One region of the Paenibacillus marchantiae genome, then DNA from elsewhere that is predicted to be linked to it. Evidence: riboswitches for the same ligand, from Rfam matches in the RefSeq annotation. Region 1 holds a riboswitch; each other region holds the start of a gene.
The links. A riboswitch is a leader RNA that binds a small molecule or an ion and turns the genes downstream of it on or off. The one in region 1 is predicted to bind thiamine pyrophosphate.
Positions count from the first base shown of each region.

Region 2: it holds a riboswitch for thiamine pyrophosphate, as region 1 does, so the genes downstream of both, PTQ21_RS24210 (thiamine phosphate synthase) here and PTQ21_RS07470 (ABC transporter substrate-binding protein) in region 1, are expected to answer to the same signal.
Region 3: it holds a riboswitch for thiamine pyrophosphate, as region 1 does, so the genes downstream of both, tenA (thiaminase II) here and PTQ21_RS07470 (ABC transporter substrate-binding protein) in region 1, are expected to answer to the same signal.

Region 1 covers NZ_CP118270.1:1,609,242-1,619,938, forward strand. The annotation lists gene PTQ21_RS07435 (YhgE/Pip domain-containing protein) at 1-1,149, shown strand, start outside; gene PTQ21_RS07440 (TetR family transcriptional regulator) at 1,377-1,985, shown strand; gene nfsA (oxygen-insensitive NADPH nitroreductase) at 1,969-2,712, shown strand; gene PTQ21_RS07450 (TatD family hydrolase) at 2,821-3,627, opposite strand; gene PTQ21_RS07455 (ABC transporter ATP-binding protein) at 3,723-4,622, opposite strand; gene PTQ21_RS07460 (ABC transporter permease) at 4,666-5,424, opposite strand; gene PTQ21_RS07465 (thiamine-binding protein) at 5,424-5,714, opposite strand; gene PTQ21_RS07470 (ABC transporter substrate-binding protein) at 5,938-6,978, opposite strand; TPP riboswitch at 7,200-7,312, opposite strand; gene PTQ21_RS07475 (NAD-dependent epimerase/dehydratase family protein) at 7,458-8,213, opposite strand; gene PTQ21_RS07480 (VOC family protein) at 8,230-8,616, opposite strand; gene PTQ21_RS07485 (DUF2798 domain-containing protein) at 8,804-9,292, shown strand; gene PTQ21_RS07490 (MFS transporter) at 9,476-10,697, opposite strand, start outside.
Region 2 covers NZ_CP118270.1:5,400,496-5,411,192, forward strand. The annotation lists gene PTQ21_RS24195 (thiazole synthase) at 1-245, opposite strand, end outside; gene thiS (sulfur carrier protein ThiS) at 249-452, opposite strand; gene thiO (glycine oxidase ThiO) at 449-1,681, opposite strand; gene PTQ21_RS24210 (thiamine phosphate synthase) at 1,687-2,280, opposite strand; TPP riboswitch at 2,596-2,705, opposite strand; gene PTQ21_RS24215 (ABC-F family ATP-binding cassette domain-containing protein) at 2,839-4,389, opposite strand; gene PTQ21_RS24220 (hypothetical protein) at 4,522-5,505, opposite strand; gene PTQ21_RS24225 (hypothetical protein) at 5,492-6,043, opposite strand; gene PTQ21_RS24230 (hypothetical protein) at 6,040-6,438, opposite strand; gene PTQ21_RS24235 (hypothetical protein) at 6,455-6,940, opposite strand; gene PTQ21_RS24240 (hypothetical protein) at 6,996-9,062, opposite strand; gene PTQ21_RS24245 (P-loop NTPase family protein) at 9,052-10,697, opposite strand, start outside.
Region 3 covers NZ_CP118270.1:4,275,429-4,286,125, forward strand. The annotation lists gene PTQ21_RS19525 (glycosyltransferase family 2 protein) at 1-921, shown strand, start outside; gene PTQ21_RS19530 (aminotransferase class III-fold pyridoxal phosphate-dependent enzyme) at 955-2,235, shown strand; gene PTQ21_RS19535 (zinc-dependent alcohol dehydrogenase) at 2,296-3,327, shown strand; gene PTQ21_RS19540 (MFS transporter) at 3,413-4,657, shown strand; gene PTQ21_RS19545 (DUF1349 domain-containing protein) at 4,723-5,316, shown strand; gene PTQ21_RS19550 (HAD family hydrolase) at 5,364-6,005, shown strand; gene PTQ21_RS19555 (AraC family transcriptional regulator) at 6,002-6,817, opposite strand; gene PTQ21_RS19560 (NAD(P)/FAD-dependent oxidoreductase) at 7,060-8,190, shown strand; gene PTQ21_RS19565 (hypothetical protein) at 8,199-8,489, shown strand; TPP riboswitch at 8,535-8,633, shown strand; gene tenA (thiaminase II) at 8,755-9,423, shown strand; gene PTQ21_RS19575 (GNAT family N-acetyltransferase) at 9,467-10,000, shown strand; gene PTQ21_RS19580 (TetR/AcrR family transcriptional regulator) at 10,050-10,697, shown strand, end outside.

The DNA of each region.
Region 1 (10,697 bases):
TTACGTATATTGTTGAAAAAACCGCCAGTAATTGTGGGGATCGTGACGGCACTTATGTTCCAAGTGATCTTCAGCGTGATCTGGATGACAGCATATTCCGGAGTGAATGACCGGATGAATGAATTGACGGTTGCCGTTGTCAATGAGGATGGAGAGCAGTCCAAGGGGATCGCAGATCGTATGGCTGAGACGCTTCCTTTTCATACCGTAACTAATCTGAGTGCTGCCGAAGCACTTGACCAGTTAAATCATCGCAAGATTCATATGGTGCTGAATATTCCTGCAGGGTTTAACGAGCTGATTCAGACAGCCGGTTCCACTGCCGAAATCAAGTACACCATTAACGAGGCGAACCCGGTTACGATAAAAAGCATGATGCAAGGTGTATCGCAAAGCGTGACGAACACGATTAACAAGCAAGCAACCGCTCAAGGTGTGCAAGCTGTGTTGACGGCTTCCGGAGCGCCTGCAGATCAGGCAGCTGAAGCTGCTGCCAACCTGACTACCCGCGTGGAAGGTACAACGACTTCTATTAATCCGGTTAACGGCATGAACAACCAGATGGTGCCGATGATGATGGTACTCGCTTCTTATGTGGGAGCCATGATTATGGGTATGAACCTGCAGACAGCGATGGGTATGCTGTCGGCTACTCACTCCCGCTGGACTTTGTTTGGCGCCAGAGTAGTCATTAATCTGGGGTCTGCTCTTGTGGTTTCCCTGCTGGGATCATCACTGATCGTGTCGCTGGGCGGACAGATCGAGCAAGGATTTATCGCATTCTGGTTGTTCCAGGCGTTGTTCCTCTGCACGTTCATGTTCTTCTCCCAGTTCTTCCTGATCTGCTTTGGACCAGCGGGAAGTTTGTTCAACATCATTTCACTGTCGCTGCAACTGGTATCTTCCGGTGCAATGGTGCCACGTGAATTGCTGAACAGCTTCTACAGTGGTATTGGTCAGTATCTGCCTGCCACATATGCCGTTCAAGGTGTTCTGAGCGCTCAACTGGGTGGACCTGGAGTTCAATCCGCTGCTGGTTCAATTACCATTGTATTGCTGGTTGCTGTAGCCCTTTCCCTGGTGGTGACGTTGTTGAAAAAACAACGCATGCCAGCTGGGGCACCAAGCCCGGCTCAAATGAACAGCTAATATTCCAGTCATCATGGTTGTTCTTCATAGGATATGATCAAGCACCCCGGTGATTTTCACCGGGGTGCTTGGTTTAATAGTAGGTTGAGGTGGCTAGCTTTGCAGAACCACAGGCGGCACACCTTGCGCTTTGATGCACAAACTTTCATAATGAAACGATAGAGTAGTCTCGCTGCAGCCCGGTGAGCTGGAGCAAATGAATAGAACGGACAAGAGGAGCGGACGGAATGACGGAACCGGAATTGGATATAAAAACGAGGATTTTGCTTGCAGCCAAGAAGCTTTTTGCACAGCAGGGGTATGACGGGACAAGTGTTCGTCAAATCTGTGATGAGGCGGGTGCGAATGTATCGCTGGTCTCGTATCATTTTGGTGGAAAAGAAAAGGTGTTCGAAGCATTATTTGAGCACTTTTTTCCTGATCATATGATGAACGAGTTGGCTGAAGAGTCCATGTCCTCCCCCGTGGAGGGTATCCGACGAATCATAGGTGAAGTTGTAAAGTTCACAATGACCGACCGAGAAATGAGCGATATTGTGCAGCTTGAAATTACGCTGCGTACCCATCGCACAGCTACCGTGTTTCGTTTTTTGGACCCCGTCTGGACCAGAGTGAGAGAACTGCTGCAAGAAGGCAAGGAGCAGGGCGTGTTTCAGATCGAGTCCGTATCTTATGCGATGCTTCAGGTCATGGGTGTGGCTTTGGCGCACAAACGGGCCAAGAATTCGCGGTTTAGCTTTGACTATCAGGATATGAACACAGATGAGCTGGCTGAGCAAACCATTGAATTCGTACTACGAGGATTGGGAGTGAATAGCAATGAACGAAACCATTGAATTGATGATGAAGCACCGCTCTGTGCGGAAATTCAAGCCAGACCCTGTAAGAGAGGAGCAGCTGGCAGCAATCGTGGCGGCCGGGCAGATGGCTTCCTCTTCAAGTAGTGTGCAGGCCTATACTATAATTGCTGTTACCGAACAGGAGCAGAAGGCCAAATTGGCTGAATTGGCAGGCAATCAGTCTTACGTCAATGAATGCCCTGTGTTTCTTGTATGGTGTGCTGACCTTTATCGCCTGAGTGATGCTGCCAAGCGTCATTTGCCTGAAAAGGAATCCTATGAGGACTCCACTGAAAACTTTATGGTGGCCACCATTGATGTTGCACTCGCATCGCAAAATGCTGCGCTTGCAGCAGAGTCACTAGGTTTCGGAATTGTATATATTGGCGGGCTGCGCAACCGTATTGAGGAAGTGAGCGAAGTATTGGGCTTGCCCGACGGCGTCTATCCAGTATATGGAATGTGCATTGGTGTTGCTGATCAGGATACGGGTATTCGTCCGCGTCTACCACTAGATGCTGTCCTGCACCATGGCCGCTATAACGCCGAGCAGACCCTCAAAGGCGTCGAGAGCTATGACGAAACGACTGCTGCATACATGAAGGAGCGCACTCAAGGGGAACGTTCTACACCGTGGTCCGAAATGATGGCGAAACGTCTTACAGAGCCGGTACGTCTACAGATGAAGCCATTCCTCGAAGGCAAAGGATTCTTGAAACGTTAAGTGTAAATACAAAAGAAGTCAGTCCGGCAGATGTCGACTGACTTCTTTTTTTGCATACTATATCTTTTTAATTGAGGAACCAGCACAAGAATGGATGCCAATTCGGACCTAAGGAAGATCGTAGAAGCGTTTCGTATTCTGATAAAAGAGACGCGCAGCCCGCTCCGTTCCCATACCGGTCACTTCACTCCACGCTTGAATGACCTGTCTGGTCATGGCTGGATGCGTCATTCTTCCCTGGAAAGGTCCCTCGAAAGGCCAAGGTCCATCAGTCTCTGCCATAACCTGCTCGGAAGGATACTGGCGAGCTAATTCGCGAATTTCCTCTTCGTATATGATATCAGGTGTAAATGAGACGAAGTATCCGTTGTCAGCCATTCGCTGGACGGTCCGCTTGGAGCCTTTGAACCAGTGAAAATGTGCCCGGCGATGATGATATTGCTCCAGCAGGTCACAGGCGATATCGGCATCCTCGTATACAGCGTGCAGCACAATCGGTTTACCGTGCCGTTTCGCTAGCTGGATAAATCGCTCCAACAGATCGATATAGCCGCTCTGATCAAAGTACTGTCCCGCCTGTTCAGCTTCCTGTCGGTTGTAATAAGGCAATCCAACTTCCCCAATCGCTGTGGCTTGTCCCATATGCTTTTCGATCCATTTGAAAAATAGATCCTGCTCTGCCAGGGACGGCAGGGGCTGCTCGGGATGGAACCCAAAGGCCGGATATACGGTACGAGGGTATTGGGAAGCTAGTTCTAGGTTACTCTGGGCAGAAGCCAGATTCATGGAAACGGCGATGACAGACTCAACCTGCTGGGATGGGAAGGAATGCAGCATCTCACGTTGTTCTTCAGGTGTATATTTGTCCAGGTGAAGATGTGCATCGATCAAGGGTGCAAAAGCGGTTGATTGCATGGATGGACCCCTCCTTTTTGTCTTTTACCAATGATACGCAGGGTAGTTTGTCTTGGATCACCCATTTTAGGGAAAAAATAACTCAAAAACCCGCACTATTTAGATAGGCGGGTTTTCTGCTGTTCTTCTCTCATCCACTGGGAAATCTGCCGTTTCCGTTCAAGAAAAGCAGATTCCTCCGTGATCGCTTCGCGACGTGGACGATCAAAGGGAACATCGACCTCGTGAAGTACAGCCGCAGGCCGATTTGATAAAACATAGATACGGTCCGCAAGCAATAATGCTTCCTCGATATTATGCGTAATGAACAGCACCGAGCGGCGGTTCTGTTCCCAGATATCGAGCAGCCAGCGCTGCATGTCGCTACGGGTCAGTGCATCCAGCGCACTAAAAGGCTCGTCTAGCAGCATCAGCTCCTGCGGACTGAGCAGGGCGCGCAGAAAGGCAACCCGCTGCTGCATGCCGCCCGATAACATATGCGGATAGGCTTGTTCGAACCCAGCCAGTCCGACACTGCTCAGCCACTTCCGGGCATCTGCAAGCGCCTCTGCTCGGGGTGGTGCATCCGCAGACACTTCACCTGCAAGCAGCACATTGTCCTCAATGGTACGCCATGGGAAGAGGGCAGGCTGCTGCGGCATATAGCTAATCTTGCCGCGTTGTCCGGTGACATCCTGACCATTCATCAGGATTTGTCCCTCCTGAGGTTTCAGCAGACCGCCGATGATGTGAAACAGGGTGCTTTTGCCACAGCCGGAAGGACCAACAATGGCTACGAATTCTCCTTGTTCCACGGTCAGAGAAAGGCCATCCAGAACGGGCAAAGTGCTGCGTCGCTCTCGGAACGAAGCATTCACGTTCAGAACTTCCAACGCGGGTGATGAATGATGTGCAGGTAAGGCAACGGCTCCATGCTCAGGAACTCCATTACTCGTTGGAGTGGTTGCACCTTCATCCGGCGCAGTAGCTACCCGCTCGTTGTGTTCGGGTGTCATCTTGTCATCACTTCCTAACCTTTATATGGTGCATATTTCAAAGTTATCGCTTTTGTGGTCGCCAGCGTACGAGCAGCTTCTCCAGTAGCGCAATGAGCAGGAAGAGCAGCAGACTCAATGCCACAATAATCATGATTGCCACGAAAAGACGATCCGTCCGATAGGCTGATTTTTGCAGCATCATATAATAGCCGATGCCCTTATCTGCACCGATCCATTCGGCGATAATCGCACCCATGACGCTGTACGTAGCGGCAATCTTAATCCCCGAGAACACCGAGGGCAATGCATGTGGAAGTTCGAGCTTCCAGAAAATTTGGCCGCGTTTTGCACCAGCCATGCGCATATAGTTCATCATCGCCGCATCGGTGCGGGTCAACCCGTCCATGGCAGCTACAGCTACCGGGAAGAAGCAGACCAGGATGATGGTAATTAGTTTGGGCAGCAGCCCAAATCCGAACCAGATCAGCAAGAGCGGAGCAAGCGCAATGGTCGGTATATTTTGACTAAGAATAAGTAATGGATAGAGTGCAGATTTCAAAAATGGAATCAGATGCAGCACCATCGCAATCAGTAATCCCACGAGCGTACCTGCTGCAAATCCTATTAATGTCAGCTGGATTGTTGCCGATGCATGCATGCCAAGTCGCTCGGCCTGGGAGGCTGCTTCATGGGCGATGTCCGAAGGCGCAGGCAGCATCCATTTCTCAATATGGAACAGGGAGACGGCTCCCTGCCATATCGCTATAAAGAGAATAACCGCCACAAAGGGCGGCCATACGCTTTTCCAATAGGCATGCATTAGCGATATTTCTCCGTCAGGGTGTCCATGCTGAAGCCACTTGGGCTATGGGCGATTTTGATCTGTGAGATGATGCTTGGGCTGCCAGCTTCCACGAGAACTTCGTGCATTTTGCGGACAACCTCCAGCAGTTCCTCTAGTTCTCCCTCCATCGTGGTATCGAGTGGATTAACCTGATATTTCAAGCCGGACTGCTGAATAACTTCAATGGCACGATCAACGTAAGGATAGGAATTTTCGCCATTTGGCGTTTTGGGAATGACTTGAATGCTAAGTAGTGTGCTTGCCATGAGAGATCACTTTTCCTTTCGAAATATATAAAATGAACTAATGACTGTTACACTTGCCACTTCGATGACAGAATAACCTTCCAATCGCTGTTATCCCCAGATTTTTTTGATTCCCTTCTCCAAAGGGAAAATCCGGTGATAAAGGCGAACGCTTCGCTTTTTCACGTTATTTCTGTCCTCTTCGTCATCGTGTAAATACTAAGTTCGTTTTATATGGATAATTTTATTGGGGTAAGAACTCGTTTGTATATGCTTTGGATACATCTACCTGCTCATCGAGCAGTTTTTTGCTAAACATCCAATCCGTATAGTTCTGCCATACTTCCTGCTTTTGCTCACCCCAGCGCGGTGCGTCATCCTGATATTTTGGACTCAGCCACTTCTGGCTTGCGAGTACAAGATCCTTATCCAGATCCGGTACGGCCTTGATCAGAATGTTGGCAGCGTCTTCGGGATGTTCAATCGCGTATTGATATCCTTCGGAAGTCGCTTTCAAGAACGCTTTAACCAGCTCGGGATCGTTCTGAATCGTCTTTTCATTGGTAACGAGTACAGGTGTGTAGTAGTCCAGTGAATCGGAATAATCTTTCACATATAACATGTCGATCGGTTCCCCGCGCAGTTCGGCTTCAATGCCCGTCCACGCGTAGAAGATCCAGGCAAAGTCGATATCGCGTTTCACAGCGGTGAAGAAGTCTGCATCGCCCATGCTAATATTTTTTACTTTGGATACATCGGCGCCTTCGCCTTCCATAATGGACTGCATCACAGCTTCTTCCACCGGAGAGCCCCAGCCACCATAGGTTTTACCTTCAAAATCTTTGGGGGATTTGATGTTCCGGTCCACCGGAGCGGCAAATCCGGACGTGTTATGCTGAATGACTGCAGCGATGGACACGAGCGGTACGCCCTGTGTGCGGGCCTGGGTTACACTCTCCTGATAACTTACGCCAAAAGGCACTTCGTTCGAAGCTACCATCGTATCCGCGCCTCCGGCACCTGGCTGTACAATCTCGACATTTAAGCCTTCGGCTTTGTAAAAACCTTGATCTACGGCCGCATACAGGCCGGTATGATTCGTATTTGGTGTCCAGTCCAGCACCACTTTAATATCCTTGAGGGCTGCGTTGTCACCTTCATTGCTGTTTTCGGTGTTGCTGCTGCCATTTTCTCCTGAAGGTGCAGCTTCTTTGCCGCCACATGCGGCCACAGCCACAAGTAGTACGCACAAGAGCATTAGGCCCATCATTTTACGCCATCTCATCTTCATTTCTCTCCTTCATGTTGTCCGGCCAGTGGCGCGGGGTACTCCTTGGCTTCATATCCAAGCTTCTTGCATAAATCGACAGATTTATACCAGCTATGATCCGGATGACGTCACTTTTTTTAGCTCTCTGGCTATATAAAAGAACATTAAAAAAGCGCCCCGTTAATCCGGGACGCGTGCAGGCGTTAGAGATGTGGCACTCAGCAAAGAGGCTGGGCCAATTCGATATACTCCGATTCCTACGCTGGCATGATCCAGATCAGGTCTAAGGGTCAGTATCTTGGTGGGATACACTCTCAGCCGGCCTATTCCGACTCCCCTGGGAAACTATGAAGTTACGGGCATTACTAGGTGTAATTATAGGCCAGAGGCCTACGCATGTCCAGTCAGGAACTGGATAGGGGCACGTATGAATGAATCAAAGAGGCCATTATACATGCGTATAACGACCTCTCTAGATGTGTGATTTTCAACAATTATCGTGGCGAATCATATAAGGAAATCTGACTGAGTGCAAAAGCATCGGATTTCGGGTCATAGCCTACCTGTTTCTGAGTGGTTTCCAGATTCAATCGTTTAAACCGATTATTCGAGATCCCATGCAGTATGGTGAAGGGCTCCAGATCTGTAGTTGTAATTGCTTTGAACATCAAATCACACAAGTCAGCCGGACTAAGATACGCGCTCATATCCCTTGCCTCCAGCGCGGGTCCATCCGGTTGGAAATCATCATATGCACCTATACGTATTGCTACACTTTGTAAACCTTCGGTATACGCAAAATAGGAAGCGAGCGATTCACCAAAACATTTGCTAACCCCGTACAAATTCCGTGGGCGTGTCGGCATATCCGGATAGACTTGAGCATCAATGGGATACCCCTCAATCGTCTGTGCACTGCTTGCCAGAATGACTCTCCGCACACCCTGGTCTTTAGCTGCACGGAATACATTAAACGTGCCCTTGATATTGATGTCCAACAACGATTCATAGAATCCAGCATGCGGGGAAGGATCTCCCGCCAGATGTACAACCACATCCATGCCTTCGCAAGCGTGCTGACAGGCTTCGGGATCTGTCACATCAAGTGTCATGATCTCATGGCTTGTCCCTTGATACGTATGCAGTCTGTCGATATTCAAATCCGTTAGTCGCAGGTGAAATGCTTCTGACAAGTGTTGGGACAAGTCACGTCCAATTTTTCCGGCTGCGCCGGTAATTAAAATGTTCATAAATCAGCTCCAATTCTTAGCGCTGGAAGAACTCAATCCATTCCTTCTCGGGTCCATAAATGAAGAAATAACGGTAACCGTTAGGCAGTGTAATCATCTCTCCATCAATAAACTCGGCCTCAGTTGCCTTAATGCGGTTGTACTCAGCCTCAAGGTCATCGACATGGATAGCAAAATGATGCACCGTACCTTCGGAAGGCAGCTTGTCGCTGTATCCCTGGATCAACTCAATCTCGGTCTCATCGCTTCCGTTGAAGCCGAGAAAGGCGAGCTGAATGACACCGTTGGTGTGGGTTACCCGGTCTTTCAATTCAAGACCAACAATCTCCGTATAGAAACGCAGCGTGGTCTCTAGATCACGAACGGCAATGCCGACGTGGTCAATGCGCTTTTGAAAACTCATAATCCAAATCCTCCTTTATATGCAGTGAATCTTTTCTACCATTTTAAGGGATATCATAGGGCTGTACCACGAGGTTGTCAAATAAGATTTTAATTTGGAAAAATTATAATTGTTCACAGAATGTTCACTTATGAGGAGGGGTTCGTCATCTCTATAATTACGAAGGTAAACAGAGAGGATGAGAGAATTGCCAACAACGAAGAAAGAACAGATTATTTTTGGAATGATGATGTGCACAGGAATGGTCATCGTCATGATGGCCTTCAATTTATGGCACAATGGGTTATTGAGCAAGATGTCCGCGCTTGAAATACTGCTTCAGTTCATATTGTGCTTTGTCATTGCATTTCTGGTGGAGTCTTTTATTGTCGGACCTGTAGCGCGAAAAATTGCATTTTCCTTACCTTTTGACAAGTCCAACAAAATCCTGGGCGTGCTGGCTATGTCATTTTTCATGGTCATTGGAATGGTTCTGATCATGTCCTTGTACGGAATGATTTCCGCTTATCTTGCGAATCAGTTAAATGGAGCATCCGTACTAAGTACGTATCTTCATACGATTGCTCGTAATTTTAGCCTGGCGCTTCCTTACCAAATTATTATTCTGGGACCACTCGTTCGATATGTATTCGGTAAATTCATTAAGGATAAAGGGAGTGTAGTCCCCACAACCTAAATAACGTTAGTTCCGATTTAGAGCATCTGAAAGTATTTCCTGGGCAATCGTCCACTGCACTAAGATAAAGAAGTAATTGTTCATTTTCAAATCAAAAAAGGCCTCGTAGCATTCACGCTACGAAGCCTATCTTTTTACCAGCTATGATTAATGGAATTTAATTTATCTTCTGTTCGGTAGATATTACGATGCTGAACTCACGGTATGCCTGCGCTGCCATTGATACGCGATCACGCTGATAATCAGCAGACCAACTGCAAAAATGGCAAGCATCCACGCCGACTGGTTAACTTCCAGATGGTCCAAACTCCAGCCTGTAACCAAAGGCAGAATGGCACCACCAACACCACCTGATGCAATCAGGATGCTGGGCGTTGATTCTTCTGTTCCAGGCAGCATTTTGCTGGCGAAGACGAGGGCAATGGAGAACACGCCCGATAGTGCGAGCCCGAGCAACAGGATGATCAGAAATGCCGACCAGATCTGGTTGGTAAAAGGAAAGATCATCAGCAGTACAACTGCTGCAAGGCAACTGTACAGAACGTAGACGCGATATTGGAATTTCTCCGCAATATATCCGGCAAACAGTCGTCCAACAGACATGGCGATCCAGAAGCAGGTAACACTAAGCGCAGCACCTGCTTCCTTCATGTTCATTTTCTCAATCAGAATGGCTGGCATGAAGTTGGCAAGGCTCATTTCGGTGCCGACATAGAGAAAGAAAAATAGAACAAATAAAGACAGAAGAGCCAAATTACGGCCGCGATAGGTTGAACGAGTTGGTTTAATGTCTGCAGGATTCATTCCATTTGGCAATTCAGCAGCGTGAGTGTGTCCAGGGGTCTGGTCTGAGTTACGTCGACTCAGTTCGTTGTTCAGCTCACCGAATGAACTTTTGGCCCAGAAGATAAAAGTCATCGCTGCACAGACGGCAACCACGAGGAACGACATGCGCCAGTACCCGGCAGAAATCAGACCGCTGGCAATGAGCGGCATGACCATAGCGCCGATACCAAATAAAACTTCGAGTCGGCTCATGGCAACCGCCGTATTATCTTTAATTGCAGCAATGATGATTGTACCGATGACAGCCTCGATCATGCCGAATCCGAACCCAGCTGCAGGTGCAATGACGAACATCCAGCCCCAAGGAGGCAGCAGCATATAGGATAACTCTGCAATGCAGAGCAGAGCTGTAGCAATTAATATGCCACCTCGTTTACCAAAGCGTTTATTCAACCACGGAGATAACAGTACACCACCCAGGAACCCGGCAAATTGGGCAAATATCAGTGTGCCTCCCTGACTATAATCCTTGCCATAATGTTCAAGGGCAACGGGCAGGATGGAGCCGAGAACGACGTGGGCAAGTCCGATGAGGAAATAGGACAAGCATCCAATCCAA
Region 2 (10,697 bases), 3.2 Mb from region 1:
ATTCGCACAGCTTCCTCTGCTGTTGCAGCACCCGCTGTATTCGGAAGTAGGGTATACCTTTTCAAGTCCAGTGTGTCCAGAAAGTGCTGTTTGTTCCGATCTTCCAGATTCAAACGCCGAACCGCGAACGTTAATACTTCCGTACCGGAGGCTTCAACCGCCTGGCTCTGCACTTCCAAGTCCGAAAATTTGCCTGTACCCAGCAGCAATCTAGACTCAAACGTATAATTTCCAATCCTCAACATAATTCAACCGCCTCCCACAAAATGTACAATTTCAATTCGGTCTCCGTCTCTTAACGCCGTCGTTTCATGATATTCCCGCGTTAAAATTTGCCGATTCAATTCAACCACGACGGTTTTTACTTGCAAATTAAATGAATGGAGCAATTTATCTACACGATTTAAGCTATCTTCAATTTGCATGGTTTGTCCGTTGACAATGATGTTCACTGCAACATCTCCTTTATGTTCAAACGTTCTGGACAAAGGTCCTGAATCCCCAGTTCTTCCGAGGTTTTGCCACAAATCAAGTCAGCCATAAGGCTGGCTGTAATTGCACTAAGCAATATGCCGTTACGATAATGTCCAAAAGCAGCGAATAAACCCGGTACACTATCACAAGCCCCCACATAGGGCAATCCATCCGGAGTCGAAGGACGGACACCAGCCCACGCTCGGATAAAATGTGCTTCCTTCATGCCAGGTACCCAGTTTGTTGCAGCTGCAAGCAGCTTCTGAATGCCTTGTACCGAAACTTTCATGTCTGTTCTTCCAGGAAGGCTTGTTGCACCGATCCATACTTCTCCATTGGCTTTGGGAACAATATATATATCCTCTGCATACACCGTTTTGTCTGGCCTGTACCCGGCATGGTGGGGAGAAAACTGCACGGCTGCAATCTCCCCCTTTACTGGTAAAACAGGCGATTTCAGACCTACATGTCTCATCAATTCTTCACCATGTAACCCTGTAGCAATAATGACATTTCTCGATGTCATCGTTCCTATTGAAGTCTCGATTCCTTGCACACCGTTTACATTCGTATGCAAACGGACATCCTGTACCCCTTCCATCACCCTTGCACCCATGGCTTGAGCCGATCTGACATAAGCCTGCGTTAAGTTGACAGGAAGAACCTCGCTCTCGGAAGGTCTGTAAAATGCTCCATACGTATCCCTGTTTAACCATGAAGCTTCCTGTTGGACAGCAATACGATCCCACCAAATATGTTCTGTAGATAAGGTAGACGATCTACGATCATTCTTGTAACTGCTGACCTCACTGTATGAACGAAAAGGAGTAATAAATCCATGCTGTTGCAGCCCCATTTCCACTCCGCTAAGCGAACTGATCCGTTCCTTCTGCTCATGAAGCAAAGCTCTGCTCTGCCTTACAAGCTTTGCCATTACAGCATGAGTGAATTCCTCACTATCAGCAGCAAGCATGCCTGCGGCTGCACAGGAAGTTCCCCCAGCGATCCGCGCCCGCTCAACCAGAAGAACGTCATGGCCTCGAGTAGCGAGTTCACATGCGATGGCACATCCGATAACTCCTCCACCTACAATAATGGTTTCTGCATGAAGCTTGCCTCCAACTTCCGCTCCAACTTTACTTTCCGAAACGATTCCTGGATGATAGCCTGAACGATTCCTGCTTCGACTTCTTGCTTCCTCTCTCAAGATCTTCATCTCCTTGGTTCGGCGTACTTGTCTGAATCCGTGATCGCCTGTCGCAATGAAGCGGCAGCTACTTCCGGCTTATCGGTCGTCCAAATCGTTGAAATTACAGCGGCTCCTCTAGCACCAGCAGTTCGAATGGCAGCAATATTCTCAGGACTAATCCCGCCAATCGCGATCACGGGAATCGAAACATTAGAGCATACCTCAGCTAACGCACTTAGCCCTCTGGGTTCGCAATTCGGTTTACTATTTGAAGCATAGACATGCCCATAAAAGAGATAATCCGCTCCCTGTTCTTCTGCAACTTTTGCTTCTTCCAGAGAATGAACCGATATGCCTACGCGCAGCCGATCGACTCTCCTCAACTCATCCTTATCATAGCTGCGAGTAACTGCTTGACCCCAATGCACACCACCAATTGAAGCATATTGATCCAGCTGATCTGAGCCATTCATAATGATTCGGACAGATGGAACACCTTGTGTTTTTAGACCTTGCGCCCAATACATCTGTTCTTCAAGGGTCAGCTTTTTTTCCCGAATGTGGATATAATCGACCCACCGCCATATACCCTTAGCAATATTCAGAAAAGAGTCCAAGTCTCCTGTACCTGGTGAAACCACATGCAGTTCGAATGATCTTGTTATTACATGTTCGTGGAAGATTACCGTCCTATTCGCCCTCCTCTTGCATGATTTAAGCTGATATACAACAACAAAAAAGCCACTCCCGTAGGGGAGTGGCCACGAATTTAAAATTCATGGATCAACTGAATGACTGTCGCATGCAATTACTCTATACATAACGCACAACAACTATAGAAACCATCCATAGTCGCAACGCTGTATACATAGAACTGCATGATTCATCTTGCAGGCCATATCGCAAAGTCAACGATAAAGCTCTTTGTCATTAGCTGAAACGCGCCACTTCCCTACGCTGGTATGATCCAGATCAGGTACAAAGGGTCCGGAATCGCATTCTTCCATCTCAGCCGCATCGTGCGGCCCCCCTAGTGTTCATATGAAGCTGTAGCCTATGTTACCATAGACACCTTTTTTTGTCACCGTACATTTCCATGAATTACGTTGTTCACCATTGCTGAAGTCATGTAGTTAACGAAGTTGCTGTTTCTGGTGCGAAGAATTTCGTAGAAACTATTGTTTGTCGGACCAAGCTTCAACATCCCACGTTTTGGTTACCCAACCTTCATAAAATTCAGGTTCATGGGATACGAGCAGCACGGTACCCTTGAATTCCTGCAGGGCACGTTTCAGCTCTGCTTTTGCGGTTACATCCAAATGGTTTGTGGGCTCATCGAACAAAATCCAGTTACTTTCACGCATCAGAAGCTTACATAAACGAACCTTGGCTTGTTCACCACCACTAAGCGCGTTAAGCGGGCGGGTGATATGCTCATTTTTTAATCCACAACGTGCGAGATGGCCCCGGACTTCATTCTGTGTCAGATGAGAAAACTCATTCCACACATCTTCGATCGGGGTAATATTACCTGCACGTACTTCCTGTTCGAAATAGGCTGTTTCCAGATAGTCCCCCAAGAAAGTCTTACCGCTAATTGGTGGGATTTTCCCCAAGATCGTCTTGAGCAGTGTGGATTTACCTACACCGTTACATCCAACAATGGCAATTTTCTCGCCACGCTCAATCGTCATCGTCATTTTAGGCAATAATGCATATGAATATCCGATTTCAAAATCAATACCCTCAAAGACGGTTTTACTACTCGCCCGGGCATCCTTGAATTTGAATGTGGGTTTGGCTGCTTCGTCTGGACGATCAATCCGTTCAATCTTGCCGAGCTGCTTCTCACGGCTCTTGGCACGACCTGAAGTGGAAGCGCGGGCTTTGTTCCGCTGAATGAAATCTTCCTGCTTCTTGATAAACTCCTGCTGTTTCTCATAAGCATCAATATGTTGCGCCTTATTCATGTCGGCCATTTCAAGGAATTTGTTATAGTTCGCTGCATAACGCGTCAACTTGGCAAATTCCAGATGATAAATAACGTTAACGACCTCATTCATAAACTCTGTATCATGCGAAATCAGAATAAACGCATACGGGTAATCCTTCAGGTAACGCGTCAGCCATTCGATGTGTTCCACATCGAGATAGTTCGTCGGCTCATCCAACAGAAGTGCAGTTGGTTTCTCCAGTAAGAGCTTGGCAAGCAATACCTTCGTACGTTGACCACCACTAAGCGCGGCCACGTCACGATCTAGGCCGATGGCGGACAAGCCCAGTCCATTTGCCATCTCTTCCACTTTCACATCAATCAGATAAAAATCACCTTGCTCCAGTTGCTCTTGAATGTCACCCATTTCTTCCAGCAACAATTCGAGCTTGTCCGGATCGGCGTCTGCCATCTGATCCGTAATAGACATCATTTCTTTTTCCAACTCAAGCAAGGGCAGGAACGCATCCTTAAGCACATCACGAATCGTTTTTCCAGGCGTGAGCTTGGTATGCTGATCCAGATATCCATAACGAACTTTGGGGGTCCATTCGACCTTCCCTTCGTCCTTTAACAATTTCCCGGTAAGAATGTTCATCAGTGTGGACTTACCCACACCATTTGCACCAACAAGACCTACACGCTCTCCGGCAAGTAAACGAAAAGATACATTTTTAAATAACGTGCGGTCTCCAAAATTGTGACTCACGTTCTCTACTGACAATAAACTCATAAGATGAGGTTGCTCCTATCTATTGGACATTACTATCGTTCCGAAACCCTATTTTAGCACAGGTGTCGCCTTTTCTGAAAGTAATGTAAACATCTCATGCAACCTCGCTTTTATATTACAAACAAACTGCCTTTAATTTATGGAACAGTTATACTCAAAATAACCTTGTGCTGCCGCTTGTTTGGCATTTGTAAACACTTCTTCGGCTCTGTAACCATTGCTACATGTGGAAGGGTAATAGTATTTAATTCCACTTACAGGATCAACTCCGCCAACGATCGCTGTTTTCTTCACCAGTCTGCCACCACCAATGGCATAATTGTTAATCTTTTGGTTACCTACAGGTATTCCCTGAATAAACGCCATCAGCCCCGTATCATTAATCGAATTGTACCAGTCTTCCTGAGAAATCAAAGGCATGGTAAAGGTGTAGGAAACACCATTCCTTCTTGCAAACTCATTATGCCGGTTAATAACATCTGCCAAATCTTCCTGCACACTTGTCACGATCCGGCCTCGTCTGACCTGCTCAAACGTCTCGGCATTCTGAAGCAGAGGGATTTGTGTGCTGGAGGCCAGTTCTTTCTGGAAACCCTCAACCCACATGCCCAAGCCTGCATCATAGGCATACACATACCCATCGAGTGTGAAGTTAATACTGCTACCATTTGAATCAGAATATGTATAGGGCTTTTTAGGACTCCAAACTTGCCGGAATGAATCTTCAAGATCACCAGTCATCTCAGTTTCGTTCGCCAAAATATAATAACCATCATAATCCAGCACGACCATTGCAGGAATGTAATTAAACATGGCCCGTATAGCAGCAGGATCATCCTGAATCCCCATATTTAGCGCCAGTGTTTGGGTAAAGGTAGTCAAGGCAAGCTCTTTGTCCGCTTTTACAAATTTGGTCGAATCATACCCTGCTTCATCGTTTTGCTTCTCATTTTGATGCATCACAGCCCCTGCATCCAGTACGGCAGTCTGAAGTGCCATCTTATATCGATTGCTTAAATATTGTGCCTCTTGGGCATTGTCTGTATTGTGAGAAATAACCCAGAATATAGGTAAAAAGATAAGCACAAACACAATAGAAAGATCAGTAATCTTCATTGAGCACCATACCCCCATATGTGGTAAACACGGCTGCAGCCTGTGCAGACCCGTTCAACCACTCACGAATCAACATGGCAGGTGTGCGATTGGTATTTTTGACGGTTACAGTGAAGAAATCCCCCATTGCCAGTGTATATCTGCGCCCAGGATCGTCTAAAGCTAGCACACCGGACGAAGGAAACAGCTTTGCTTTAATTTGGGCTGAATAATAGCCATCTTGTACAGTTTCATAGGTGCCAGAAAATGTGCTCTGATCCATCGGATCTGAGTAATGAGGAACATATTTTTTGTGCAAATGCTCCATGGAAATCTCATAGGCATTCCCCGTTCGGGCCATCTGTTCTTCGAATTCTGTATACATGACAGGGGAAATGTATCCCTTTGTTCTGACTGCATCAACAAAACGGGTAACCGTCTGAACAACGGTCATGCGTGCCATGTCATCCTGTCGATCTGCAGTCTCTGCTGCCGGATATACATAAAGCAAAATCACTGCCAGCAAAACAGCAAGCAGCTTGGATGCAGCGTTAATCAAGGTGTACTGGCCTCCTTCCAAAATGCAATCTTCAGCAGTTCGCCAGCCTCACTTCTTATGAACTCAGGTCTATACGAAGCAGCAAGCTGGACAGGAATGGTTCCTCTTCTGTTTACAAGGGGATCAATGACATATGCAATCCCGTCCACCTCCACGCTGACCGTTGTCCCTGTCATTTGCCTCACAGTGTGTAACACTTCCGCACCACTATAACGGATTGGCTCACTTATACGCAGAGTGGTATTCAGCCGTCCTTCCATGTCTGCTGTCGTCTGCACCAAGTGATTCAAAGCGTCTGAAAGAACCCGAACATTCTGCTGCCCGTACAGGCAGGCTGTCACAAATAGGACAACCGCCGTACAGAACAACATGAGCTGCTGTGTATTCTGGGACATGTTAAACCAACTCCTGTCAGGATTGCTGGAAAATAAGCCCTCTTACCACATTGGATCTGTCTTTTACGATAATTGCTTTGAATTTACCACTTGGATTGACATATTGGTTGTCTTTTTCACTCATAGTTTGATTAATAATACCTACTTTATCATCTGGAGAAATCACTGAACCGTAATCTGCGTTATTGAGATCCTGGGATATGTTCAACTGATTGCCATACCATTGACCCCCCTTGTTTTTACCTGTAATAACTTGAATACCGAACTGATCCTTGTCCGCATATTTACGCAACGCGTTTGTGACTTGTGATCCGCTAATGGTTGTTCCGTCATACACGGTAAATGCAGCTTGGGACAACTCGGTCTGGATATCGGCAAAATTGTTCTGTGCCGTTTTGGTTGCCTCCTGAGCCGAAATAAACAATAGAACCACAATCGTAATAAGGGCGATGGTCAGAAAGATGCCTGCTGCCACCTTTAAAGCACTTGATGCATTGTTCATGATAAATCCTCCTATATCGTTTTTAATTTATTTCAGACTGTGACGTACATGGTCGTTACAGTTTCTGAATCTGTTCATAATAAATGTTCATTTGAAGGAAACTCATGCCTACCAGCGGAATGACCAGATAGAGGAAGATCAGGGCATACATCGGTGTAAACCCGATCATTCTTCCCCATGATGCTTTAACATCAATCATCTTGGTGTATTCCTGCTTCCGTTGTTCAAAATAAAAAGCCATCATACTATCCAGATCATCAAATGCCTCTCGAATCGAAATTTTCCCAAGTGCAAGTTGCAGTTTTTCAACCAAACGCTGAAATTCAGGCAGACCTGCATCTTCTTTCAATTGTTCAAGTGCATGCTCCTGCCCATGTTCAAAGTGCAACAGACATTTTTGCAGTGGTCTTTTGAAAATAACAGCAAAGCGATTGAGCCATTCCAGTATTTCCTCTACAGACATACGGTCCATCTCTCGCAAGATTGAGATAACCGTCTGAAACTGATAGATTTCATGCCTCATGTCCATGCTTCTCATCTTGCGCTGGAACATCATGAGCCAGATCGGCATGTGATAACCCGCTAAACCTATCATCATTGCAATAATTAACTCCCACCAGTGGAGATATTGCTTGTTGTAACCTTCCAGCTTCTGCAGGATGCGTGCGATAGTTTCAGTCTGTGCATCATGCTCCAGTGGAACGGGATTTACGGACTGCAATGCATTGGATATCTCATCAAAAGTTGCTCCTCGCTTCATTTCGATGCGCTCGAGTACAGCTTGATCCAAGCTTGTCTTCTCGGTAGCCTGCTTCAACTCCGCCTCTCCCATCGCGCCAAACATCCGGTCATCTCTCACAGGATCATGTAAAATATGATTTCGTTCAACCTGATGCAGCAGAAAGACACATCCAATGGTCAGGACAAAACAACTTACAAATAACATCAGCCTTCGTATCGCCAGCCATTCATATTTCAGTTCCGAGCTACTTTCCCGCATCAGTCTTACGGTTTGACTGTAATTGGTACTGCCAGGTTTGGCCACGAACAACATCGCGACTTTACGAATGAACGTCTGCCTGTATAGAAACTGATCGATTCTGGAGTGTTTGCGCCCTGTCCGATAGCGGGTTTCATCATATTGCTGAAGTCTTTGCAAAAGCAGGTAGGCAAGTATGATAATGACATAGATCGATATTTTGGTTACAAACCCGATTTTGCTGCGATAAAATTCATCCATAGTCGGAAAACTTCCTCTGGCCCAACGTTCGATTGGAGCTGTGAATAGAACGGGGGCCAGGGCGATGATATTCAACCCTTTTAACAGATAGTCCAATTTGTCCCGCCGCAAAATCTCCAGATGAATTTCCTGTGTCAGATTCCCCAAGCCTTTCAAGTAAATCGAACCCTGTGCTCTAACTTTATCCCCGAACTCCATCACCATATATGAAATACCGGCAAAACCCTTAAGAAAGCGATTTGGCGCAATCTCATAGTACCGTTCCAAAGCTTCGTTCGGATCCGGAGAAGTCAATGCTTCATAGATCAACAGCACTTGCTCGGCAGCCTCTCCTTTACCTGTTTCCGCTGCTTCATAAAGTGCCTCCTCTACCATTCCATGCTGATGATACCGATGTCTCACGTCGGCAAACAGGTCCAGCATCTGTACCAAAAGTCGCTTCTCCATACGATTCAGACACATATCCAGTACAAGGCTGTTTAGAACTACAGCGCAGAGTACCGACAATATAACAAAGGCGATACCCGGCTGCATAAGGAAAAGGATTACACTGATACTCCCGTATCCTCCGAAGATAATTAGAACCACGTTCATAGTCATTCGTCTTAATGCTGGTTCGTCGCCGACATGCCGGAATGAGATTCGTTTCTGTACTTGTAAAATATAAGCAGAGAATAGCGGCACTTTCATGCCCCACCGATAAGACTGTAACAGGACCGAACCCCACCGCAGCGTACGAGTTCCGTTTAGCGTAGCAATCCCGATAGATTTACTTGCATTGTCTCCTCCTCTGTGACGTAACAGGTTCAGTACAAGTAGCGTGATTATCAGGCCACCTGCACATATCCCCAACACCAACAAAAGAGCTATCTTAACGGTCATAGGTATCACCCCAATGTTGCTTGATGAACTGTTCGAACAGCGCAGCGTCCTGCAGTGTCATCTGATCCCGCATATCCGTAATGCTTCCTATGGAGATCGGAGCTGTGATGACGTAATTGCCATCCTTGTACTCGATCACATTGCGAAACGTAAATCCCGCCCGTTCCTCCACGCTATCCCCTTTATTCGCACGTGGCAGACACTCCGTAATTCGTTCGATATATCTTCGTCCCTCTGCGTCCTTTTTCATATGTACATCGAAATTAATGACACTTACTACTTGCTCCTCGGCAATATTTTCATGTTGGAACATACCTGTTTTGAGCAGTGAATTACGGAGGGAGAAAACCAAATCACGAAACGTTTTGGCATGATGGGTAAACAGGGTGAACAGACTGGCAACCTGGGACATCTGAATCATCCATGCGGCTACTTCGTCACTTGCGACCTCACCGAGAATATTTACAGTACCATCCGTCTTTTTCTGTAAGTCCAGTCCCTGTTGACCTGAAATGTGCTCCGTCTCCCGGAAGCTTAGAATGTTACGCCGACTGTATATACGCCGAAGCTGTAACTCGAAAGCCATCTCCTGTACACGCAGGGTATACGAAGCGTAAATATGCTTCACCATTGCCATAAGTAGTGTCGTTTTACCCGATCCCTGTGCTCCTGTTACAGCTGTGATTCGACTACCTTTCATCAAATATTGCAGCAAAGTGATTGGCAGATCTGCGTTGTTACCAGTAATCAACTGTTCCAGTGAAGCATTGGGAATATCAAATTTCCGGACAAAGAATGCCCATGATTCGGCAAAGGGAGGACGCACAACAACGACACGTGATCCATCCTTCATCTCGTTCACCTTGTATCCATTTGCTTCCGAAAGCTGTCCCGGATAGTTGTATTTATAAATATTTTGACATACCCTCTTCAGTTCACGGATATTGCCAAACGACAGGAAGGACAGATGAATGGACTTACCTTTATAGAAAATCCAGACACTTTCCATTCCAGTAAGTGGTTCTTCAAGGGGAGCATCTTCAAGTCCATCCGTGAGCAGATCATTCCACGAAGCTGGCTGCCGTAGCCCCATATCCTGAAGTGCATCCAACATGCCACTTACACCACCACTAACGCCGTCTATTCGTTGATCTCTTATTTCATCAACCACCGAGAAGCCTTTGTAATGCTGGTAGATGCGTTGAACGATGATATCCGTTTTTTCTCTGAAGCCAAGCTCTCTATACTCACACTCAAACACATATCGGATGTCCTCCTCGGAGATATAGTAACTTCCTCCGTCGTCTGCACCTTCACCCAGCCTCAATCTGCCAAGATCATAAGTGTCAATCATGCGTGACAAGGCATCGACACCAAATTGCTGCCGGTATAGATAAAACACGATTTCGAATTGATCCTGAACCGTCAGCAACTCAGCTTCTCCAAAATATATGACCTCATCGATATTTGACTTATTCAGTCCTATACTGCGGGTAAGCAGATCACCTATCAGGTTTTTGACATACGTTTTATCACTGATGCTTCCTGATACACAACCTTTAAGCGCCTTGCGCATCTCGGCACGCTGATTGATTCTTCGGCGATATTCTTCTTCGTGCAATCCTGCATCCGCAA
Region 3 (10,697 bases), 2.7 Mb from region 1:
GCACTTCGGCGAGCAGAGGGAGATTATATTTTCTTCCTGGATTCCGATACGATTCTTCAACCGAACTGGCAATCAATGATGAAAGAGACGATGGACAGCGACATTACGATCGGTATGATTGGCGGTGTTCTGCTCTATCCGCAAACGGGAGGTGTGCAGCATTGTGGTATTGCATTTGCCGATACATTTGGTCGCCACTTATTTCTGAACGCTTCGCCTGAAGACATTCCGAAGGAAACATTTTCAGTTCAGCTTGTTGTATTCGCCATGTTCGGCATGAAGAGAGAAGTGTATGAAACGGTAGGCGAGCTGGATGAGAAGTTCTTTAACGGATATGAGGATTTTGATTATCAGATGCGAGCACGGGCAGCCGGATATGATACGGTCATTAATCCGAATATTCTCGCCTATCACTGGGAACGGAGCAGTGGCATTCATCGCAACTTTAACCGGAAAAACAATCTGGCACGTTTCTGGAAAAAGTGGGGTGGGGAAATTGAGGCCGATGTTTGGCCATTCGTATTCGGTCATCTGAAAGAACAGCTGGATAGCCAGAGTGAATATCAACATCTGCCGATCGTTGGCATTGATCTTGCAGAAGTTCGCAGTGACGCGGATACGTTCTGGACCAAGCTGGAGGAAGCTGACATTGCACCTGTTGCTGAGGTACGTGACTATTCGAATCGTTTTAACTCTAATGGAGCGATCTGGCTGCCGCAGGTTCTGGGCAAGGAGCTGATTCATAGCGAGAACCGATTATTGTTTCTGGTGGACAATTTCGCCCGGTTGCTGGAAAACCGTTACTGGATCGAGATGAGACATGCTCATCGGGCTAAAGATCTGATTATTGATCTGTATGGCAATGTCATCACTATGGATCGCATATATGATGGCTGCTGGCCAGGCTCCAAAGTTCGCTAACTCACAAACCAAGTAAACAGGGAGGAACCAAAGGTGAAATCAAAAGAGAGCACGCTTGATCGTGCCGTAAGGTTTACACGGAATCTGGAGTGGTTGGAACATGTCGAGAAGGTTATTCCGAGCGGATGCAGTACGTTAGCCAAAGCACCAGAACGATTATTTCCGGGATATACACCCGTATGCTGCGCAGAGGCACGCAATTCCCGTTTTATAGATATCGACGGAAATGAATGGCTGGATTGTGAAATGGCCATGGGTACGGCGCCATGGGGACATGCACGGCATGAAGTTCAACTAACCGTCATCCATCAGCTGAAAAAAGGGACAAGTTATTCTATTCCTGCTGACATTGAACTTGAATGCGCTGAACTGATTTTGGAACGATTTGAAGGCCGCTACCCCTCATTACGTTTCACCAAAAGCGGCGCCGATGCAGTCAGTGGAGCCGTACGTCTGGCTCGTGCGGGAAGTGGAAAAAGCAGGGTCATCGCGACGGCCTATCATGGCTGGCATGACTGGTCTGCGTATGGATACTATGGCCGTGAAACGAAAGAACGAGGCATCCCCGTGGATATCGAACGCACAACAATCTGGATAGATAAGCCCTCACCAGAGCGTATCGGGGCCCAAATCCAATCCTCTCCCGATGATATCGCCTGCATTGTCCTTTGTCCAAATGAATGGAAACGTGAGCCGTTGGCGCAAGTTGTATCCTTATGTCGGTCATTGGATATCATTGTCATATTTGATGAAGTCACCTCCGGCATTCGAATGGGCAAGCAAGCTACAGCTGGGGAGTATGACATCTGGCCGGATCTGCTTTGTATTTCCAAAGGCATGGCAAATGGACTGCCACTCGCAGCCGTAATGGGACCAGAACATCTGATGTCATTATCAGGACAGGTCAGATTCAGCAATGCGCATTCCAGCGAGACCACTGCGCTTGCGGCAGCGATTGCATGTGAGCGATTGATGAAAAGCGCTAAAGTATGGCCTACCTGGCGCGAGGCCACCATTCGAATTATGGATCTGATTGAAGCTGAACTCGTACTTCTTGGATTAACCGATCAATTGGTGTTGAAGGGTACCTATGCGAGCTTCTCCATTAGCTCTATTTCGGAGGAAAACTTTCATACCGATCCGTTCCGTGAGTTTATGGTCAAAAGAATGGCCCACTTCGGAATTTTTACCAAAGGGTACTTTATTTTTTCAGATGCTCATACCCGGGATGAATTACTGTGGGTGGAGGAAGCTCTCTTGCAGACACTTTCCGACTGGAAAGAAATGCTGAAACAGCAACACCTTTCGAATTGAGATTTACGAAAACGTTTAAAATTTTATTCAAATAAGAACATCGACTAGGAGGAATATTCAATGAAAGCACTCGTATATCAGGATCTTAAACAGGTGACTTATCAGGATATTGATGAGCCAACCATACAAAAGTCAAACCAGGTAAAAATTAAAATCTATGGTTCAGGCATCTGCGGTACAGACCTGAATATTGTCAAAGGCAAAGTACCGGCGAATAAAGGAACGATTATTGGTCATGAAGGTGTAGGTACAGTGGTTGAGGTGGGCGACGAAGTTCGTGGTTTCAAGATAGGTGATCGGGTATTGGTTGATCCCACGCAATCTTGCGGTACCTGCTCCTATTGCCGTGAAGGTCTTTTCATCTATTGCGAGAATTTTGATGACTATCAAGTAGGGATGACGACGCACGGTACATTTGCAGAATATTACGTAGGGGATGAGAAGTATATCTATGCCATCCCGGATTCCATGAGCTGGGAAACCGCTATGATGATCGAACCACTGGGATGTGTACTTCAGACGTTCATGAAAGCAGGGACTAAGCCAAGTGACTCTGTACTGGTCCTCGGTTCTGGTGCAATCGGTTCTCTGTGTCAGCTTGTGAGCAAACGATTGGCAAGGCTTACTGTAGGCACGGAAGTTGATCCATTCCGCAAAGAGTTCGCTTCAGAGATCGCGGATCATGTGTTCTATCCTCAGGATCTGATACTGGATAAAGTATACGAGATCAATAATAACAAGAAGTTTGATATTGTAGTGGACGCGGTTGGTAACCAGCTTCATGTGGGATTTGAGATGATTGCCAAAGGCGGCAAGATCATTCCTATGGGTTATGACGACAGCTATGAGGTGACGTTCAAATCAACTGCCGTAATTAATGATGGTATTAGTATCATTGGTGCGGTAGCTAATCACTCGATGATCAGTACAGCATTGAAATTTGCACAAAGTATTCCGGAACTGGAGCAAATGGTTACCTCCAAGGAACTGCTGAGTGATTATGAACAGGCATTCAATGGGACAATTGGGTATCATCTGCGTAGCGGAGAGAAATTGCCCATGAATTCGGTTAAAACAGCTCTGATCTTGTAAGCATGTAGACATTATCGGGTGAGCCGCTGCGAAAAGAAGGAGTTCGCAGCGGTGAAAACCACCGCAGAAAAGGGGGAGATATCGATTGAAGCTGCTACAGGATTTGCCGAGAAATCCGCGGTACTCCATCTTACTTGAACCGGTATGGGCCATTCCGGGCACGATTGTTCTTTTTTATGCTCCCTTATATATGAAGGAAGCCGGACTTTCGGATATTGAAATTGGTTTGATCAATTCGGTGAATCTTTATTTTGCCTTTATATTTCAGTTATTTGCGGGTTCAATCACGAATAAGCTTGGCCGCAAGCGAACAACACTGATTTTTGATCTGATTGCTTGGAGTGTTCCCATGTTCATCTGGGCTTTCTCCCAGAATTTTTGGTTGTTTCTGATCGCTTACCTGCTGAATGCAACCTCCAAATTTGTGACGGTTTCCTTCAACTGTCTAATTATTGAGGATGTTGAGGAACATAAACGATCCAAGGTATTCGCCATTCTCAACATGATCATTACTGGTGCTGGAGTACTGACACCGATCGCCGGGGTAGTGATTGCTGATGTTGGCATTGTGCCAACACTAGCCAGTATTTATTTTGTCGGTGGCATCCTCATGACCGTCATGTTCTTCATTCGCAACCGATATACGGATGAGACCGCAGTAGGGAAGGAACTTATGGGAATGCATAGCCAGACCGGGGTGATCCAGAGTCTGGCTTCCAGTATGCGACTTTTCGGCAAATCATTCTACAAACGGAGACTTTTACCGATTATTCTCATCACGGTGCTTTCCAATCTGATCCTGCAGCTGAACTTTTTTCAGGTGATTTTTTTCAAGGAACAATTAAAATTCAATGATCAGATTATTTCATTTATCCCGGTCGTCACCGCTGTAACCGTCATGCTCTTGTATTTGGTCATTATCCCGCGTCTGAAACGGCGTTCAGAAGAGAAGTATGTCAGTTTCTCGATCATTTTGAGTACAGTGGGGGCAATACTTTTTCTGTTGATCCCTGCGGGAAATATAGCCATGTTATTTCTGACTCTAATTGTACTGGCGGCAGGCAATTTCATCTTACAAACGTACCGGGACTCACTGCTAATGAACCGATTGGGTACACATGAAAAAGCGGATATGTTCTCGGCAGTGCAGACCGTCATGACGTTAACCGCGATTCCATCAGGTTACCTGACAGGGCTACTGTATCACTATAATCCTGTGCTGTTATTCAGTGTTATTCTTATATTTTACATCGTACTCATGGTCATTATGTTATTCCTCCCTGATCCCCAGAAACACTCCCAAGTGATCAGTACTTACAAAAATATGTAGGAGAAGGGGTTTTCTGTATATGAAACGAATATATAATACAGAAAATGAACCTGGGAGGCATAGAAATGACAAACGTATTTGCAACAGAATCAAGAAACCAAATGAACTGGATCAATGAGCCACAGACCTGGTCTTATACCGATCAAGGCGTTCTAATTGTAGAAGCTCAGGCTGATACGGACTTTTTCCAGGACCCAGCGGGTAAACACATCCGTGCAACCGCGCCATTTCTGTCGATGCCGGTGCCTAATGATTTCGAAATGACGACCCAGCTAACCGTGAACATGCAACATCAGTATGATTCCGGATGTTTGATGGTGATGGCGGATGAGCGAAACTGGTGCAAGCTTTGTTTTGAGTATGATGGAAAAGCGGCTACCATTGTGTCGGTAGTAACGAAGGAAGGTTCATCCGACGATTGCAATTCGGTTGAAGTTCCCGTAACGAATCCTTATCTGCGCATACGCAAAGTGGAGGACTGCATTTCATTCTTTTATTCACCCGATGGGGTGGAGTGGAAATTAATTCGATATTTCGGCATGCCGATAGAGGGAGAGATCCGGGCTGGAGTTGTTGGACAGTCACCAGCCGGAACGGGATGCACCTGTCACTTTTTATCGATGAATGTTACCCGTCCGGACGTGACTGCACGCTTCTAAGCCTATTTTCCCGCCAATCGGCTGATCATTGGAGGGAGAAAAGCGGAATGGTACAAGCTTTTATTTTGGATTTTGATGGACTTATTGTGGACACGGAGACTCCCTGGTTCTATGCTTTTCGCGATATTTATAAAGAGCATGGACTTGAACTTGGGCTAGAGCTTTGGTCGAAAAACGTAGGAACATCGTTTGAAGAATTTCACCCTTTTCTATACCTGGAGCAAGCGCTGCAAAAACCGATCGATCACGATCATATCAAGTTGCTCTCTGAACAGAAATACGAAGCATACCTGGGACAGGCAGCAATTCTTCCAGGCGTGCATGAGTTGCTCCGGTCTGCCCGTAAAAAGGGAATTCAACTTGCCGTTGCTTCCAGCTCTACCCGGGATTGGGTTCATGGTTATTTGCGCACACTCGGCATTTTCGAACTATTCGATGTCATTCATACAGCCGAGGACGTCAAGAGGGTTAAACCGGACCCGGAATTGTATCTGCTCGCCCTGGAGAGTCTCGGGATCGGGGCATCCGAAGCGGTTGTGTTCGAAGACTCGCCGAATGGACTGAAGGCAGCCAAAGCCGCGGGGATTCGCTGTGTCATTGTGCCTAACGAGGTAACGCGTAATCTGGAATTCTCGAAGTATGATCTGCGGTTAACCTCGCTGGCAGAGATCACGATGGAAATCCTTTAACTCTGGTATTGCTTGCGTAACTCGATAGGGGAGATTCCTTCATATTTTTTGAATACGGATCCAAAATAACTGGCGCTGTTGAAACCAACAGCCCGGGCGATCTCGTGGGCCGTTATTCCGGCGTCATGGACGAGCATTTCTTTGGCTTTCAATAACCGATACCGTGTCAGATAATCAAGCGGAGTCATTTGGAATTCCTTTTTGAATATCCGATTCAAATGCTGTTCGGTGACGTCCATTTGCTGAGCCAGCATGGAGAGCGAGATATCCTGATCATAATTTTGCTTGATAAAAGTAACCAGTCCGGTCAGCTTTAATCGGGCATCCGAGCGTTCATAAGCACCATAACGATCTCCATCAATGGTTAACCTGACCAGTAGCATGTATAGCAATGCGGATACGTGCCAGATCTGATCCTTGTGCCGGGACTGTAGCGCCAACGTTATTTCATGCAACAGGATATGAAGCATCCCATCCGGCTTGAAGGCGCGCAGCTCCCCGATCTGCAAGGTATGCAGAAACCGGGGCAATAAATAGCCATTAAAGGACAAACAATCGAACAACAATGAATCACTCAAATTGTCGTAACGGTATGTGACCTCCGGGAACATAATAAGAGCTGTTCCTTTCCGAATCGAAAACTCATGATTTTGGGCTGCAATTTTCCCTGTTCCCCCGATACACTGCACAATACTGTAATCCCGTGAATGGCCGTTCCAATTCATTAATTCATCTACGGTCAGCTGGTTTTGACCTGTAATCATAAGCGGCATATCGGTATCCAGTGAATTCCCCGTACTAGGTTTCGGCATCGTTGTGTTATTCCTCATTTCGTTAAAGGTCGTGTGCGTAAATGGCGCGGATACAGAGTTAAAAGAAACCTGATTTGAATTATATTACATAAATAACATTAATTTAAACGAACTATTTACTTCGATGAACGACTTATCGAAAACCTTTTAGGATTATGTATCATCATGTCGATGCCTTGCCATTATCAGACCAAACAGTATACGCTATAATGGATACAGTGATTTAGGAAAGGGATGCAGTCATGAAGAAAGTCATCGTCGTAGGATCAGGAATTCTTGGGGCTTCCACAGCATATCAATTGGCAAAACGGGGTGCGGAAGTTCTTATTATAGACCGGAAAGATCGAGGGCAGGCTACGGATGCTGCTGCCGGGATCATCTGTCCCTGGTTATCTCAGCGCCGTAATCAGGATTGGTATCAGCTTGCCAAGGCGGGTGCACGTTTTTATCCCGGTTTAATTGAAGAACTCAAGAGTGAAGGGGAAACGGAAACGGGTTACGCTCAAGTGGGTGCTCTTAGTATTCATACGGAAGTAGAGAAAATCAACAAGATGCAGGAGCGAGCACACCTTCGTAAAGAAGATGCACCGGAGATTGCCGATATTACCCGTCTGGATGCAAAAGAAACCCATGAGCGTTTTCCTCTCCTGGAGGAGAACTTTCAGTCCGTCTACATCAGCGGAGCTGCGCGTATCGATGGACGTGCAACGCGTGATGCCTTAATCCGATCGGCACAGCGAAATGGAGCGGTCCTGATTAATGGGGACGCGACACTTCAATATGAATCGGACCGAGTAACTGGAGTGGTTGTTGACGGTCAAGTCATATCGGCTGACGAGGTTATTGTGTGTGCCGGCGCTTGGGCTAGTGAACTGTTGAAGCCCTTGGGCATTGATTTTAAGGTTCATTATCAGAAGGCGCAAATTATGCATTTGCAGGTTCATGATCGAGAAGACACTGGGAAATGGCCTGTGGTCATGCCTCCTTCGGATCAATATCTGTTAGCCTTTGATCAACAGAAGATTGTGATCGGGGCGACTCACGAAAATGATATTGAAGGCTATGATATAAGAGTAACCGCAGGCGGAATGCAGGAAATTTTGAATAAAGGATTGGAACTGGCTCCAGGTTTAGCCGATAGCACGTTTCAGGAAGTAAGAGTAGGTTTCCGTCCGTTTACACCAGGTTTTCTTCCGGTAATGGGTGCTGTTCCTGGTTGGGAGGGCTTGATCACAGCCAATGGACTTGGAGCGTCTGGTCTCACGATGGGGCCTTTTATTGGAAGTCAACTGGCCAAGTTGGCTATGGGTTTGGATTTGGATATCGATATTCAGCCATATGACCTTGGAAAAGCAATGGATTATCAGAAATGAGGTGAACGATGACGTATTCACAGCGCTTAACTCACGGTAACTCATCAGACATTATTTATCTGGAGCACCAGATTGGCATCGCCGAGGAGGAACTAGCAAAAGCCGAGGAAGAGCGGAGGGGTTACGAATCGGATTTAGACAAGTTAAGGACGTCTCCGGCGTATCATGCAACTTCAGCGACGAACGTCTCTAATGAGCAAAAATGGGTGGATGAGTTAAACAAATTGCAAAGTATGATTAAGGATATCCGCACTCGACTTAAAAACTTGCAAGAAGAGTTAGAGGAACTTGAAGATTAATAGGAATAGTTGACATTTGGAAAAACACATGTTGTAATAAGCCTGAGCTATTTGCAGGGGGACTGTTCGCAGTTGAGAAGGTTAAAACCTGACCCTTTGAACCTGTTAGTTAATACTGACGTAGGGAGCAAATGACATGTACTCATGTTATTTTGCCCTTGCCGAAAATAGGACAAGGGCTTTTTGGTCTGCATTTTGGATGACAGAACGCGATAGCTGGATGTGAAGCGGGAACATTATAATTTTAATATAAGGAGAAATGATCATGTCATTTTCAAGAACGTTAATAGATAAGTCCAGAACCGTATGGGAAGATGGATACAACCATCCTTTTTTACATGAAATGGGGAAAGGCACACTGGATCAGGAAGCGTTTAAGTTTTATCTTCTTCAGGACTATACATATCTGATTGAATATGCGAAGATTTTTGCCATGGGTGCGGTCAAGGCGACAGATGAAAAAATGATGACGAACTTTACGGTTATTCAACACGCTATTCTGTACGAAGAAATGGATTTGCATCGAAATTATATGAATGAATTTGGGATTACGCTGGATGAAAATCATGCTGTCAAACCCTCTCTTTATAACAAGGCCTATACGTCGAATATGATGAGTGTTGCACAAACAGGTGGGGTTGCTGAAATCATCGCCGTCATTTTCCCTTGTGCGTGGACGTATTACGACTATGCCACAAGATTAAAAGAACAATATCGAGATTCATTAGAGGGCAATTTCTATCAGACTTGGATCGAAAATTATGCAAGTGATGAATTCCGCGACTCATTCGAATGGTTCTATGATACACTGGATGCATTATGTGAACATAAAACAGAGCCGGAACTGGAGGCCATTGAAGACATATTCAGAAGAAGTGTTGAATTTGAATATCTGTTCTGGGATATGGCTTATAAACGGCAACTCTCGTACTGATGAATGCAATCTACTACAACCAGAGATAAGGATGAACATACAGATGAACAATCGTGGAGAACGCATCTATTTACGATTTTTGAACGTGGAAGACGCTGCTGGGCTACTGGATTTGCAGTTCCGTAACCGGGCTATTTTCGAAGAAATATCGGCAAGCGAACGATCGGATACATTCTATACATTGGAGGGCCAAGTAGCCCTTCTCGAAGGTTGGAACAAGGCGAGGGAAGAGGGGAAACGGTACTCTTTCGGGATCTTTCTGAACCATACGCATGAGCTTATTGGGGAGATCTCTCTGTTCGAGCTTGAACTGGATTCCACCACCAAATGGATTGTTGGTTATGTGCTCGATCAGGTGCAGAATGGCAAGGGATATATGAGTGAAGCCCTTCAGCTAGCACTGGATTTTGCTATGAATGAAGCGGGTATAAAACGAGTGGAGGCAGGTGCGCTGCCCGACAATGCCGGATCGATTCGAGTGCTTCGCAAGGCGGGCTTTCAGGAGACGGACCGGCAGAATATTAAAATCAAGGGGATTTGGAAGGAACATATGATGTTTGCAGTGGATTTGCAATAGGTTACTAGATATCGTAACGTGAACCACCTAAATCATCCAGGGGGAACTTATGAATAAGCGGAAACAAATGTTATTGGACTCAGCGCTTGTACTCTTTGGGAAACATGGAGTGACCAACACCTCCATACAAATGATCCTAGACGAGTCAGGTGTGTCCAAAGGAACATTTTATAAATTCTTTGGCTCGAAGGATGATTGTATTCTTGCCATTCTGGAGCAACGTGTACAGGAAGATATGATGATTCGTAAAGATTTGGAGAGCCAAAGCTATGCTTCCGATTTTGATTTACTGGTGGATCAGATTATGGTGCCGATGATTTTGCCAGAAAAAAAGCTTGTTGTGGAGCTATTCTGGACAGGCTTCTACTCTGGAGAATGCGATCTGAAAAACTTGACTCGCATGCAGTTAAATTGGTTATCTGAACGACTGGTACAGGTATTTGGGAAAGAATTAAAACCTTTTGCTTATGAAGGGGCTATTTTTGGTTTTGGCATGATCCATCAAATCTCGAACATGTGGAGAAACTTCCATCTTGACCAACCGGATTGGAACCATCTTGTGCCCAAAATCCTGAACTACATTGAAATCTTGCTTCGTTCCATGCTGGAAAGACAAGAGCATATTATTGATTTTCCAAGTCTTTTGATGATCGCTCCTGATTCCAAAGAAATTGTGTTGGATAAAAATAACCTGATT